Regions from separate parts of the Diaphorobacter sp. C33 genome, predicted to be linked through region 2. Evidence: riboswitches for the same ligand, from Rfam matches in the RefSeq annotation. Region 2 holds a riboswitch; the other holds the start of a gene.

Region 1 (7,278 bases), 1.4 Mb from region 2:
GGCGTGGCCCACGCCGCACAGGGTGGCCTGTGGGCGCATTCGTCCGACGTGCTGGACTACGCCACGCTCAAGGGCAAGCGCGTGGGCGTGATCGGCATGGGCTCGTCCGCCATGGACAGCGCCGGCACGGCGCTGGAATGCGGCGCCGCCAGCGTGGACCTGATCGCGCGTCGCGCGGTCATGCCCACGGTGAACAAGTCCAAGGGCTCGGGCGTGCCCGGCCTCACGCAAGGGCACCACGACCTGCCCGACGCATGGAAGTGGCGCATACGCCACTACATCAACGTGCAGCAGGTGCCGCCGCCGCACGGCAGCACGCTGCGCGTGTCGCGGCACGCCCATGCGTTCTTCCACTTCGGTTGCGCGGTGCAGGGCGTCACGCAGGTGGGCGACGCGCTGCACGTGGCGACGGCCCAGGGCACGTTCGCATTCGACTTCCTGGTTCTCGCCACGGGCTTCGTGATCGACTGGGCACAAAAGCCCGAGTTCGCGCCGTTTGCGCGCCATGTGCGCACCTGGGGCGAGCGCTACCAGCCGCCCGCCGGCGATGAAGACCGCGAACTGTCCGACTCGCCCGACCTCGGCCCGGCGTTCGAATTCCGCGAGAAAGCCGCCGGCGCCTGCCCCGGCCTGGACCGCATCCACTGCTTCTGCTACCCGGCGGCGCTGTCACACGGCACGGTGTCGGGCGACATCCCCGCCATCAGCGACGGTGCACGGCGCCTGGCCAGCGGCATCGCCGGCCTGCTGTACCGCGAGGACGTGGAGCACCACTTCGCCGCGCTGCAGGCCTATGCCGAGCCGGAACTGCTGGGCGACGAATGGACGCCCGCCGACACCTCCCAACGCATCCTGCCTTCGCCATGACCGACACCATCGACCAACTCGCCCGCCTGGGCCATGCCCCCCATGCCCAGGCCGCGCGCCAACAGCGCGCCAAGGCCATCACCGCCACCCAGGCCTGCGAAGACCTGCTGCTCGCGCCAGCACTGCCCGGGGGCCTGGCGCTGGCCGAGCGCCTGTCCGTGGCCCAGGCCGTGGCGGCCGCCAGCGGCGTGGCAACGCTGGCCGACTATTACGGCGCGCGCCTGGCCGGCCTGCCCGCCCCCGCGGCGGATGCCCGCTGGCAAGCCATCACGCATTTCACGCAGCTGCTGGCCACGCAGCCCGCTGCGGCCGACCGCGCGGCCCTGCTCGCCCTGCCCCAGGCGGGCCTCGCCACGCCGGACGTGGTGCTGCTCGCGCAACTCATCGGCTTCGTGGCCTACCAGGCGCGGTTGGTGGCCGGCGTGGCGGCGCTGGCCGCCCTCGGCCCCGCGGGCACCGCAGCCACGGCGGTCGCTCCCACCACGCCGGACGCGCCCTTCGTGCACCCTGCCAACCTGCCCCCGCCCGGCGAGCCGCTGCGCCTGGCCGGCTACACCAGCGAGACGCTGGACTGGAAGGCCTGGCTGCCCGTGGTGGACCCCGCCACCGCCAGCGCCGAGCAGAACGCCGTGCTGGACGCAAGCCACCCCAAGGCACGCACGTCGGACTTCTACCTCGTGCTGGCGCACCAGCCCCGCGTGCTCGCCGAGCGCTCGGAGGCGTTCAACGCCATCATGTATGCGCCTGGCGGCCTGCCGCGCGCCGAGCGCGAGGTGGCCACCACCGTGGTCTCGCGCATCAACGGCTGCGTGTACTGCGCGTCGGTGCATGCGCAGCGCTTCGAGCAGCTGGCCAAGCGCAACGACGTGATCGCGCAGATCTTCACCGACCCCGACAGCGCCGGCACCAACGCCCGCGAACGCGCGCTGGCGCAGGCCAGCGCCGCGCTCACGCGCGCGCCCGGTGCATTCGGGCCGCAGCACCTCGCGCCGCTGCGCGCCGCGGGCCTGAGCGACCTGGAAATCCTGGACACGGTGCACGCCGCCTCGCTGTTCGCCTGGGCCAACCGCCTCATGCTCAACCTGGGCGAAGCGGTCTACCCCTGAGCATGCGCCCGGCGCCCCGCCCTGAGAGCGTGTTCATGGTCTGAGGGTTAGCCCGCTGGGGGCGCCGCGCCCGCATCGCTACGATGGCCGGCGCAGGAGAGCAAACGGCTGCATGCCGTTTCACCGAAGGCGCAAACTCCCATACACGCTCAGGTTCCGAACTGCACATCCACACAGCCGTCTGGAGAGCCGCCACGCCCGCCGTGGCGCACCGAAGGAGCAAGTGCCGCGCACGGTCCCGCGCGGCATGAATCTCTCAGGTACCAAGGACAGGGGGAGCGGCAGCCAGGCCATGTCGCGCCCGCTGTTCGCTATTCATTCAATAGCTGCTCGCGCGCGCCCTGCCTGCGCAAACCTTGAAAAAGGCTTGTAAACCATGCGCGTGATCGTTCTGGGCGCCGGCGTCGTCGGCACCACCTCTGCGTACTTCCTCCAGCAACTCGGCCACGAGGTCACCGTCATCGACCGGCAGGCTGTGCCCGGTGCGGAAACCAGCTTCGCCAACGGCGGCCAGATCTCGGTCAGCCACGCCGAGCCCTGGGCCAACCCCGGCGCGCCGCTCAAGGTGCTGCAGTGGCTGGGCAAAGAGGATGCGCCGCTCTTGTTTCGCCTGCGCGCGGACATGCGCCAGTGGCTCTGGGGCCTGCAATTCCTGCGCGAATGCACGCCTGCGCGCACGCGCCACAACATCGAGCAGATCGTGAGCCTGGGCAGCTACAGCCGCAGCACGCTGCAGCAACTGCGCACCGACACGGGCCTGCAGTACGACCAGCGCACGCAGGGCATCCTGCACTTCTACACCAGCACCCAGGAGTTCGACGCCGCGCTGGCGCCCGCCGAGCAGATGCGTGCGCTGGGCTGCCACCGCCGCGTGGTGGATGCCGACGAGGCCGTGCGCATCGAGCCGGCCCTGGCCCACGTCCGCCCGCAGCTGGCGGGCGCCACCTATACGGCGGAGGACGAGTCCGGCGACGCCCACCTGTTCACGCGCGCGCTGGCCGGCGTGGCCCAGGCCGCGGGCGTGCAATTCCGCCTGGGTTGCCACATCACCGCGCTGCACCAGGCGGGCGGCGCCATCGACCATGTGGAGATCACCAACGAGGCCGGCGGCTACGAGCGCGTGCGCGGCGACGCCTACGTGCTGGCGTTGGGCGCATTCAGCCCGCTGCTGGCCCAGCCCCTGGCCCTGCGCCTGCCGATCTACCCGGCCAAGGGCTATTCGGTGACGCTGCCGGTGCGCGACGCGGCCGCCGCCTACCAGGTGAGCCTGACGGACGATGAGTACAAGCTGGTCTTCTCGCGCTACACCAGCGCGCAGGGCGACCGGCTGCGCATCGCGGGGACGGCCGAGCTCAACGGCTACGAGCGCGCACTGAACGCTGTGCGCTGCGAAGCCATCGTGCGGCGCGTGGAGCAGCTCTTTCCCGGCGCGGGCGATGCGAGCCAGGCGCAGTTCTGGAGCGGCCTGCGCCCCGCCACGCCGAGCAACGTGCCGCTGATCGGCAAGACGCGTTACGGCAACCTGTTCCTGAACACCGGCCACGGCACGCTGGGCTGGACCCACGCCTGCGGCTCGGGCAAGTCCATCGCGCGCATCGTGAGCGGGCTGGAGCCGGAGCTGGACTTCGCGTTCTGCGGCCTGCCGCGCCCTGCTGCGGCGCCCCGCCCCGCCGTCATCGGCGTTTGAGCAAGCGCCACGGCGCTATGCATTGCATAGCTGCTTGCGCTTGGTGGACGGGCGCTAGAGGCCCAAAAGGCTTATAAAGCCCCGTCCGGCGCGACGAACACCGTCAGCACGCCCGTGTAGCCATAGAGCCGGTGCGCGGCGATTTCGCCGCCGGCGAAGAAGCCCGCCAGGGGCACATCGCCCAGCGCATGGCGCACGATCTGCAGCTCGGCGCTGGGCCCACCGAAGTGCGGCCCGCCGCGGCCCGAGCAACTCACATACAGCGCACCGCAAATGCGCCGGCCGCCCGCCGGCTCGGCATGCGGCGCGCTGCCTGCGGCGGGCAGCGCCTGCGCCTCTTCGAGTTGGGGCGACAGCTCCTCACGGATCTCGGCGCAGATGCGCATCAGGTCGGCACGGGCCGCGCCGACGTTGCGCTGGCAGAAGGCCAGGCGCATGCCCACCTCGACATGGTCACCCAGCGCCACGCCGCTGCGCGTCGCGTCCAGCCCGACGATGTGGCGCACGCGCGTGTCGGCGCCGAAATGGCCCGTGCGCTGGCGCTGCGGCGCGTCCGCGTCCTCCAGCCCTGCCAGCGTGGCGCGCACGGCGCGCAGGGCGGCCTGAGCGTCCCCCTGCAGCGTCACGCCCAGCGTGTCCAGCAGCACGTCCAGCGCAGGCTCGCCGTCCAGCTCCAGCACCACGTTGTCCTGCGCGGCGGTGATGGCCGCCTGCGCGCCGATGGGCTGGCAGCCCTGCGTGACGCGCGAGACCAGTTCCACCTGCGCATCAAAGGCCACGCCCGACAGGCCGCCGTGCAGCACGCCGTCGCCCTCGCCGCCGGCGGGCAGCGCCAGTTGCACCTGCGCCCCGCGGCTGGCCACCACGCCGCCAAACAGGTAGCCGCTGCTGGTGCGGCCCGCCATCTCGGCCACCAGGTCCGCCAGTTCGGGGGTCTGGCCGTCCGCATGCACCAGCGCCGTGTGGGCCGCAAAGCCCACCCCGGCCGCATCGCCGTGCGCCAGCGGCGCCACGCCCGAGAACACGCGGTAGTGCGCGCGCGGCAGGTCGCACAGCATCAGCGAGAGCGCGGGTTCATCGAAATATTCGACGTTGTTGCCCGCCACGCCCACGCCGACCGCGCCTGCCCAGTCGGTGACCGTCGGCAGTTCGCGCCGCAGCAGGTCCAGCAGGGCCGCGGCATCGTCCGCGTAGTGGTCGGTGATGTAGAGCAGCCCCAGCGTGGGTGCACTGGCGTACTGGGGCAGCGCCATCTGCGCCCGCAGTTGCGCCAGAACCAGCACCGCGGCCATGTGCCACTGCGGATGGGTGGCGTGTGCATTGGGAAAGAGTCTCATGTGTCAGCCCTGCGGTGGGGTACAGGCGCCGCCGCGCAGCTCAGCCTGCCGGCCGCCGCGTGCGGGACGCGGCAGCCTTTTGGGTGGGCGATGGTGCGGGGGCACGCTTGGCGCCCGCGCTGGCCGCGGCAGCCCGCTTGGCGGCCGGACGTGACTTGTCGTTGGCCTTGCCGCCCGGTTGGGTCGCCGGCCGGGCGGCCGCCTTTGCGGAAGGCTTCCCGGCGGCAGGTGCGGGCGTTGCCGCAGGCGCCGCACCGGCGGCCTGCGCCGCCGCGTGCATGCCGTGCATGCCCTGCGCAGCCATCTGCGCCGCCATGCTGGAGGCGGTCTTGAGTGCGCCGCTGGCCATCTCGCGCGTGGCATCGAAGGCCGCCTGGTGCGTGCCCGCATCCCGCAGGGCATGCGCCGCGATCTGCTGGAACTGGCTGGTCAGCGCACCCCACCATTGCATCGGGTCGGCCGCGCCCTTGGTCTGCTCGGGCGCGGCCTCATCGTCCGGTGGTGTTCGCGCGCTACGCGCCGCCGAGGCGTTGTTGGCCGGGGGCGGCGCCTCCGGTGCAGGTGCAGGTGCAGGTGTGGGTACGGGTGGAGAGGTGAACGGGAACGCGGACGGTGGCTCGGCGGCTCGTGCGGCGGGCCGCTCCTTGTCCTGGCCTGCGGCGGCGCCGAAGCTCGCGGCCAGGTCGCCCATCGCCACGTTCATATCCTGCAGCGTGGCCAGCGTCATCTTCTGCACCTCCAGCGCCTGCACGGTGGCGGCCAGGGCGCGCGCGTTCTGCTCCAGCCAGAACTGCACGGCCTTGAGCTCCTGGATGCGCTTGTCCAGCTCGTCCACACTCACCGTGGGCGCCACCCAGCCCGACAGCCCCGGCATGGTGGGCATACCCGCCGCAGCGCCCTTGGCCAGGTTCTGCAGGAAATCAAATCCCGGGACGAAACGCCCGAAGCCGAAAGGGGTGCTATCGCTCATGGCCTGCTCCTGGTACATCAGGGAATGGTTGCACAGCTTACCCGCATGCGCGCCACCCGTGCGGCACGTGCGTGCCCTGTACCGTCCACAGGCCCGCGATAGCGTGGTTTTCTCGCGCAAACCCGCATGAATAGGGCACCCCACGCGCACAGACAGCGCCTAGAATCCGATCACCAGCCTGGCTGGCCTGCTTCTATACACCTTACAACGATCCGACATCATGGCAACTGCAAAGAAGACCACCGCTCCGGTGAAAAAGACCGCCGCCAAAAAGGCTGCGGCACCTGCCAAGAAGGCAGCCGCCCCCGCAGCTCCTGCTGCCATCAAGCCCGTGAAGGAAGCCTTCACCAAGACCGCGCTGATCGCCCATCTCGCCACGCAGGCGGGTGTCGAGCCCAAGGCCGCCAAGGCCGTGCTCGCCGCGCTGGAGACGGCCATCCTGGCTTCCGTGCACAAGAAGGGCTCCGGCGAGTTCACGCTGCCCGGCCTGCTCAAGATCGGCCTGCAGCAAGTGCCCGCCAAGAAGAAGCGCTTCGGCAAGGACCCGTTCACCGGCGAAGAGCGCTGGTTCCCCGCCAAGCCCGCATCGGTCAAGATCAAGACCCGCGCACTGAAGAAACTCAAGGACGCCACGCTCTGACACCGTGGCGCGGGTTTCGCAAAAAAGCAGCCTCCGGGCTGCTTTTTTTATACCCGAGCGGCCCAGGGCGCACGGCCGCGGCGCCTCACTCCGGCAGCGGCTGCAGGTACAGCTGCGCCAGGCGGTTGCGCGCGGCATCGTCCACGCCCAGGCGACGCTCCAGGTAACGCTGCACGCCGCCGTGGTCCTGGTTAACGGCTTGCAATGCGGCCTCCAGGAAGTCCTCCTGCACGCGCCAGATCACATTCAGCACCTCCTGCGGCGCAGAGCTGACCAGCCCCGCAGGCCGACGGTACAGCGCGTTAGTCAACAGGTAGTCCTGCATCACCACCTCGCGCGACACGCCGAGCGCCAGCAGAATCAGGGCCGCGGCGAAACCGGTGCGGTCCTTGCCCGCAGTGCAGTGAAAGACCAGGGGAGAATCCTCTGCCAGCAACTGCTCGAACAAGCCCGCAAACTGCTGCGCGTTGTCGGAAACAAAGGCGCGGTAGGTGTCCTGCATCAGCCCTACCGCAACGGGTGCCGTGATCTGTTGGCCCGCTACCGCCAGTTCCTTGGCGCGCTGCACGACGGTCGGCTCGATCGGCAGCGCGTGATAGCGCACCTGCGGCAGCGCATACGACTGGGCCGCGCTCTCCACCAGCCCGCGGAAGTCCACCGAGCGGGTCAGC
Region 2 (7,278 bases):
GGGCGGCTCATGGGAATCGGGCAATCCGCAGGCCTGCCAGTGTACGCGTCTGCCTGGTGCCCTACAGGCCGGTGCCGCTGCCTCGTTCAGCGGCGCACCGACAGCAGCTCGATCTCGAAATTCAGCGTGGCGTTGGGCGGAATCACGCCGCCCGCGCCGCGCGCGCCATACGCAATCGCCGGCGGGCAGGTCAGCTTGGCCTTACCGCCCGGCTTCATGCGCTGCACGCCTTCGGTCCAGCAGGGGATGACGCGGTTCAGCGGGAACTCGGTCGGCTCGCCGCGCTTGTAGGAGCTGTCGAACTCCTTGCCGTCGGGGACGGTGCCGCGGTAGTGCACCTTGACGGTGTCGGTGGCCTTGGGTGATTCACCGCTGCCGTCCTTGAGCGATTCATAGACCAGGCCGCTGCCGGTGGTGACGGCAGGGGCCTGCGCCTGGGCTGCGGAGGCGAGGGCAAGCGATGCGAGCAGTGCGAGAAGGGGGCGCATGGGTCAAATGTTCAGAAGCAACAAAGGCCCGATGGTAGGGCCTTTGTGAATGCCTGTGCGGAGAAGGCCGTCAGCCCAGTTCGCTCACCGGAACACAGCTGCAGAACAGGTTGCGGTCGCCGTAGACGTTGTCCACACGGCCCACGGGGCTCCAGTACTTGTTCTGGCGCAGGGCGGCAACGGGATAGGCTGCCGCATCGCGCGGGTAGGGGTGCTGCCAGTCGGCTGCCAGCAGGCACTCGGCCGTGTGGGGCGCGTTCTTGAGAGGGTTGTCGTCCTGCGGCCAGGTGCCGGCCTCGATCTGGCGGATCTCGCGCCGGATGGCGATCATCGCGTCGATGAAGCGGTCCAGCTCAAACAGCGTCTCGCTCTCGGTGGGCTCCACCATCAGCGTGTTGGGCACGGGGAACGACAGCGTGGGTGCGTGAAAGCCGTAGTCGATCAGGCGCTTGGCCACGTCCTCGGCCATCACGCCGCTGGTGTCCTTCAACTGGCGCAGGTCCAGGATGCACTCGTGCGCCACATGGCCGTTGGCGGAAGCGTACAGCGTGGGATAGTGGTCCTTCAGGCGCGCGCTGATGTAGTTGGCGCTCAAGATCGCTGTCTCGGTCGCGGCCTGCAGACCGTCGGCACCCATCATGCGGATGTACATCCAGCTGATGGGTAAAACGGCTGCATTGCCCAAGGGAGCTGCGCTGACAGCTCCTGTTTTGGAAGCAATGCCGCCCGTGGCATGGCCGGGCAGGTAGGGCACGAGGTCCTCCACCACGCACACCGGGCCCACGCCGGGGCCGCCGCCGCCGTGGGGGATGCAGAAGGTCTTGTGCAGGTTCAGGTGGCTCACGTCACCGCCGAACTCGCCCGGCGCGGCCACGCCGACCAGGGCGTTCATGTTGGCGCCGTCCACATACACGCGCCCGCCGTGGCGATGCACCAGCTCGCACAAGGCCTTCACCTGGGTCTCGAACACGCCATGCGTGCTGGGGTAGGTGATCATCACGCAGGCGAGGTTGGCGCTGTGCTTCTCGCATTGGGCTTGCAGGTCCGCCATGTCGACGTTGCCGTTTTCATCGCACTTGGTCACCACGACCTGCATGCCCACCATCTGGGCGCTGGCGGGGTTGGTGCCGTGCGCGCTACTGGGGATCAGGCAGATGTTGCGGTGGGCGTGCCCCTGCGCCGCGTGGTAGGCCTTGATGGCCAGCAGGCCGGCGTATTCGCCCTGGCTGCCTGCGTTGGGCTGCAGGCTGATGCCGGCGTAGCCCGTGGCCTGGCACAGCCAGGCGCGCAGTTGCTCGTCGAGCAGGCGGTAGCCTTCGAGCTGGTCGGCCGGGGCGAACGGGTGCACGTTGGCGAACTCGGGCCAGGTGATGGGGATCATCTCGCTGGTGGCGTTGAGCTTCATGGTGCACGAGCCCAGCGGGATCATGGTGCGGTCCAGCGCCAGGTCCTTGTCGGACAGCTGGCGGATGTAGCGCAGCATGCCGGTTTCGGAATGGTGGGTATTGAACACCGGGTGCGTCATGAAGCGGCTGGTGCGCGCCAGAGCGTCGGGGAACAGCGCCGGTGCGCCGGCCGCGTCCATCGCCTCGATGGTGGGCAGTTGCTGGCCGTCCCGCGCAAAGATCTTCCACAGCAGCTCGATATCGGCGCGGGTGGTGGTCTCGTCCAGCGAGATGCACAGGTATTTATTCCAGGCTTTTCGCAGGTTTGCGCCCATCTGGACTGCGCGAGCAGCTATTGAATCCGTAGCATCCTTGGTGTGCAGGCTGAGTGTGTCGAAGGCCGAGCCATGGTGGCGGCTGGTGAACCCCAGCTGCGCCAGGCCGCGGCTCAGGATGGCGGTGAAGCGCGCCACGCGGCGGGCGATGCGCGTGAGGCCCTCGGGGCCGTGGTACACGGCGTACATGCTGGCGATCACGGCCGGCAGCACCTGGGCCGTGCAGATGTTGCTCGTGGCCTTCTCGCGGCGGATGTGCTGCTCGCGCGTTTGCAGCGCCAGGCGGTAGGCGGGCTTGCCGTGCACGTCCACGCTCACGCCCACCAGGCGGCCGGGCAGGCTGCGCTTGAATTCGTCGCGGCAGGCCATGAAGGCGGCGTGCGGTCCGCCGGCGCCCATGGGCATGCCAAAGCGCTGGGTGGAGCCCACCACGATGTCGGCGTCCCACTCGCCGGGGGCCTTGAGCAGCGTGAGCGCCAGCAGGTCGGTAGCGAAGATGGCGGCGGCCTGTTTGGCGTGGATGGCGTCCACGTCGGCCTGCCAGTCCTGCACCCAGCCGCTGCTGGCAGGGTACTGGATGAGGGCGGCGAAGAAGTCGCCGGCCAGGGCCGCCTGCCATTCCTCCTGGGAATTGGCCACCACCACGGTGATGCCGATGGGGGCGGCGCGGGTCTGGATGACTTCGATGGTCTGCGGGTGCGCATCGCCGGCCACGATGAAGACGTCGCTCTTGGACTTGACCGAGCGCTTAGCCAGCGTCATGGCCTCGGCGGCAGCGGTCGCCTCGTCGAGCATGGAGGCGTTGGCGATGGGCATGGCCGTGAGGTCGCACACCATGGTCTGGAAGTTGAGCAGCGCCTCCATGCGGCCCTGGGAGATCTCGGCCTGGTAGGGCGTGTAGGCCGTGTACCAGGCAGGGTTTTCCAGCACGTTGCGCAGGATGACGCCCGGCGTGTGCGTGCCGTAGTAGCCCTGGCCGATGAAGCTCTTGAGGATGCGGTTCTTCGACGCAATGGCCTGGAGTTCAGCCAGCGCTGCGGCCTCGGTGGCCGGCGCGGGCAGGTCCATGGGGCGCTGGCGCGCGATGGAGCGCGGCACGATGGAATCAATGAGCGCGCGGCGCGAAGCCTCGCCGATCACCGACAGCATGTGTGCTTCGTCGGCGGCGTCGATGCCAATGTGGCGGGGCAGGAATTCAGCGGCGTTTTCGAGCGCCGCCAGGGGCAGGGGGGAGGGCATCTGCATGGCGAGGGACCAGTCTCAAGAGCGATGGGGCGGTGCGGCGGCGCCGTGTGCACGGCGCCGCGGGTGCATCAGGCGTTCTGGGCGAAGGCGGTATAGGCCGTTTCGTCCATCAGGCCGGCGAGCTGGCCGGCGTCGCTGAGCTTGACCTTGAAGAACCAGCCCGCGCCCAGCGGGTCCGAGTTGGCCAGGGACGGGTCGGCGCGCAGGGCCTCGTTGACCTCGACGATTTCGCCGGACACGGGCATGTAGACATCGGCAGCGGCCTTGACGGACTCGACCACACCGGCCACGTCGCCCTGGGCAAAGGTGGTGCCCACCGCGGGCAGGTCCACGAACACCACATCGCCCAACGCATCCTGCGCGTGGACGGTGATGCCGACGACGGCCGCGGCCGGGTCGGCTGCGTTGATCCATTCATGGTCTTTGGAAAACTGGATGCTCATGAGGGGCTCCGGGAAGAAGAGGTGGAAGGAAAAGGTTTGAGAGTGGTCAGCCCGCACTGTAGCCGGGCTGACCTGGGCGCGGTGGCAGTTCGCCGTGGTGAATTCAGCCGCGGTAGTAGCGTGTGGGAACAAAGGGCGTGGCAGCCACTTCCATGGGCACGGCCTTGCCGCGCACCATGGCGTTCACACGGGTGCCGGGGGCGGCATGGGCGGGCATTACGTAGGCCAGGGCGATGGGCTTGTCGGCAGTGGGGGCCAGCAGGCCGCTGGTGACTTCGCCGATGCGCTCGCCCGACTCGTTTTGCAACTCGGTGTGCTCACGCACGGGCACGCGCTCCAGCGCCACCAGGCCCACGCGCTTGCGCGTGAGAGTGGCCGGGCTGTCGATCTGGGCCAGCACCTTGTCGGCACCAGGAAAACCGCCAGCGCGCGCGCCGCCTGTACGGCGCACCTTCTGGATGGCCCAGTTCAGGCCGGCTTCGGGCGGGGTGGTGGTGGTGTCGATGTCGTTGCCATACAGACACAAGCCGGCTTCCAGGCGCAGCGAATTGCGTGCACCCAGGCCGATGGGCTTGACCTCGGGCTGGGCCAGCAGCGTGCGCGCCAGGGCCTCGGCCTGCGCGGCGGGCACCGAGATCTCGAAGCCGTCCTCTCCGGTGTAGCCGCTGCGCGTCACGAAGCACTGCGCCCCGGCGATGTCGCAATGCCCGCCGGTCATGAACACCAGTTTGTCCACGCCTGGTGCCAGACGCGCGAGCACCGCAGCCGCCTGTGGGCCCTGCAGCGCGAGCAGGGCCTGGTCGGGCATGGGAATCACCTGGCAGCGTTGGCCGATGCGCGCCTGGATGTGGGCAATGTCGCCCACCTTGCAGGCGCCGTTGACGATTACGAAGAGCTCGTCCTGCGCCATGCGGAAGAACATGAGGTCGTCGATGATGCCGCCCTCGTCATTGAGCAGCAGGCCGTAGCGCTGCTTGCCTACGGGCAGGTCGACCACGTCCACGGGCATCAGCGTCTCGAACGCGGCTGCGGCGTCAGGGCCGACCAGCTTGAGCTGCCCCATGTGCGACACGTCAAACAGGCCGGCCGCCGTGCGCGTGTGGTGGTGCTCGGCCATTAGGCCCATGGGGTATTGCACGGGCATGGAGTAGCCGGCGAAGGGCACCATGCGGGCGCCCAGTTCGATGTGCAGGGCGTTGAGGGGAGTGGTGAGCAGGTCGGACATGGCGGACATGGCAATGGGCGAAGGCAAATGGTGGAGCGATCTCTCGATCGCCGATTTGCCCCGCTGTCCGCTTTACCTGAGAGATTCACCCCGCCTGCATGGCATGTCACGGGGCTTGCTCCTTCGGTGGGCCGCATGCTGCTGCGGCCTCTCTCCAGCAAGGGAAACACCCGCATCCCTGCGGGCGTGTCGCCAGTCCTTTTGCCTGAGCGTTCGGCTGCTGCCTGCGCCTTCGGCGGCCTGGCCCTGATGGGCGCAGACTCTCTCCTGACGGGACGAATTCTATCTATTTTGCGTACACGAGATCACGCAGGGCCAGCGAAAGCGATGGCACGTAGGTGATGACCAGGAGGCACAGCAGGACCACGCCCACGAACGGCAGCAGGTGGGCGACGATGCGATCCAGAGAGATGCGCGCCACCGTGCATGCCGCGAACAGGTTCACGCCAAAGGGCGGCGTGATCATGCCCAGCGCCAGGTTCACCACCATGATCAGCCCGAAGTGCACCGGGTCCACGCCGAAGTGCTGGGCCACCGGCGCCAGGATCGGCGCCAGCACGATGATGGCGGCGCTGGTCTCGATGAACATGCCGATCACGAACAGCGCGGCATTCACGCCCAGCAGGAACAGCGCGGGCGACTGCAGCACCTCCTGCAGCCAGCGGCCGATGGCGTCCGGCACGCCAGCGCGCGTGATGAGGAAGGCAAACAGGCCCGCATTGGCAATGATGAACATGATCACTGCCGACGAGATGGCCGACTTGCGCAGGATGGCGAACAGGTCCGCGACGCGGATCTCGCGGTAGATCAGCATGCCCACCACCAGCGCGTAGAACACGGCCACGGCAGAGGCCTCGGTAGGCGTGAACACGCCGCCGTAGATGCCGCCCAGGATGATGACCGGCATCAGCAGTGCCCAGCCCGCCTGCAGCAGCGCGCGGCCGAAGGGCATGCGCCCGTCGCCGTCATGCTTGCCCCAGCCCTTGTACTTGCAATACGCCCAGACGAACAACATCAGCGCACCGCTGATGAGGATGCCGGGGCCGAAGCCGGCGATGAACAGCTCGCCAATCGACACCTCGGCCGCCACACCGTACAGGATCATGGGGATGGACGGCGGGATGATCACACCCAGCTCGGCACTGGTGGCTTGCAGCGCGGCCGCGTAGCTGGTGGGGTAGCCATGCTTGATGAGCGCAGGAATCAGGATGGCGCCGATGGCGAACGTGGTCGCCACCGATGACCCTGAGACGGCCGCGAAGATCATGCAGGTGAGCACGCAGGTCATGGGCAGGCCGCCCTGCACGCCGCCCACGATGCTCTTGGCAAACTCCACGAGCCGGCGCGAAATACCGCCGGTCTCCATGAGGTTGCCCGCCAGGATGAAGAACGGAATGGCTGCGAGCGGAAACTTGTTGATGGAGGCGAACATCTCCTTCACGGAGATCAGCATGTTGGCGTTCGCCACTTGGATGCCCAGGATGGAGGCCAGCCCGATGGAGACGGCCACGGAGATGGTGAGCGCGAAGCACAGCACCATGGTGGAGATCATGACCGTGGTCATAGGGCCCCCACGCGCGTCATTTCATGTACTCGTCGCCCCCCGTGGGGGTCGCTCGCTTGCTTGAGGTGGCTCTGCGCGGCGCTCATTGGGCAGTCTCCAGTTCATGGCGCTGCGGGTCGATCAGATTGCCCACGATGCCGAGGATGCTGAACAGCCCACCCACGGGCATGGCCAGATAGGCCCAGAACATGGAAACCGACTCCAGCCCTGCCATCGACTGCACGCCGCCGCGGCGCGCGTAGTCCCACCCCCACCAGATGATCACGGCGATGAGCGCCAGCGCTGCCAGGCACACCACCCAGTCCAGCACGCGGCGCAGCGGGCGCGGGCTCCAGCGGTAGAGCACGTCGACGCTGACCATGGCGCCCTGCCGGAATGCCATGGGAATCGCCAGGAACACCATCCAGATCAGGCTGAAGCGGATCAGCACCTCGGTCCACTCGGCCGGCTCTTCGAAAACGAAACGCATCAGGATCTGGAACATGCCGAGCGCCGAGGCCAGCGCCAGCATGGCGCAGGCGCCCCACATGGCGACGGCGGTGCTCCAGCGCTCGCAGGAGAGGAAGAAGGTTTTCATGCGCACTCACGAAAAT

Evidence for each region. A riboswitch is a leader RNA that binds a small molecule or an ion and turns the genes downstream of it on or off. The one in region 2 is predicted to bind glycine.
Region 1: it holds a riboswitch for glycine, as region 2 does, so the genes downstream of both, QY917_RS12490 (D-amino acid dehydrogenase) here and gcvT (glycine cleavage system aminomethyltransferase GcvT) in region 2, are expected to answer to the same signal.

What each region holds. Positions count from the first base shown of each region.
Region 1 covers NZ_CP129980.1:2,645,817-2,653,094, forward strand. The annotation lists gene QY917_RS12480 (NAD(P)-binding domain-containing protein) at 1-867, shown strand, start outside; gene QY917_RS12485 (peroxidase-related enzyme) at 864-1,973, shown strand; glycine riboswitch at 2,145-2,256, shown strand; gene QY917_RS12490 (D-amino acid dehydrogenase) at 2,350-3,660, shown strand; gene QY917_RS12495 (FIST N-terminal domain-containing protein) at 3,732-4,997, opposite strand; gene QY917_RS12500 (PhaM family polyhydroxyalkanoate granule multifunctional regulatory protein) at 5,038-5,967, opposite strand; gene QY917_RS12505 (HU family DNA-binding protein) at 6,188-6,607, shown strand; gene QY917_RS12510 (tyrosine-protein phosphatase) at 6,693-7,278, opposite strand, start outside.
Region 2 covers NZ_CP129980.1:1,253,432-1,260,709, reverse strand. The annotation lists gene QY917_RS06010 (ATP-binding protein) at 1-11, opposite strand, end outside; gene QY917_RS06005 (FKBP-type peptidyl-prolyl cis-trans isomerase) at 87-488, opposite strand; gene gcvP (aminomethyl-transferring glycine dehydrogenase) at 559-3,453, opposite strand; gene gcvH (glycine cleavage system protein GcvH) at 3,522-3,896, opposite strand; gene gcvT (glycine cleavage system aminomethyltransferase GcvT) at 4,000-5,130, opposite strand; glycine riboswitch at 5,175-5,289, opposite strand; glycine riboswitch at 5,305-5,401, opposite strand; gene QY917_RS05985 (TRAP transporter large permease) at 5,408-6,685, opposite strand; gene QY917_RS05980 (TRAP transporter small permease) at 6,768-7,262, opposite strand.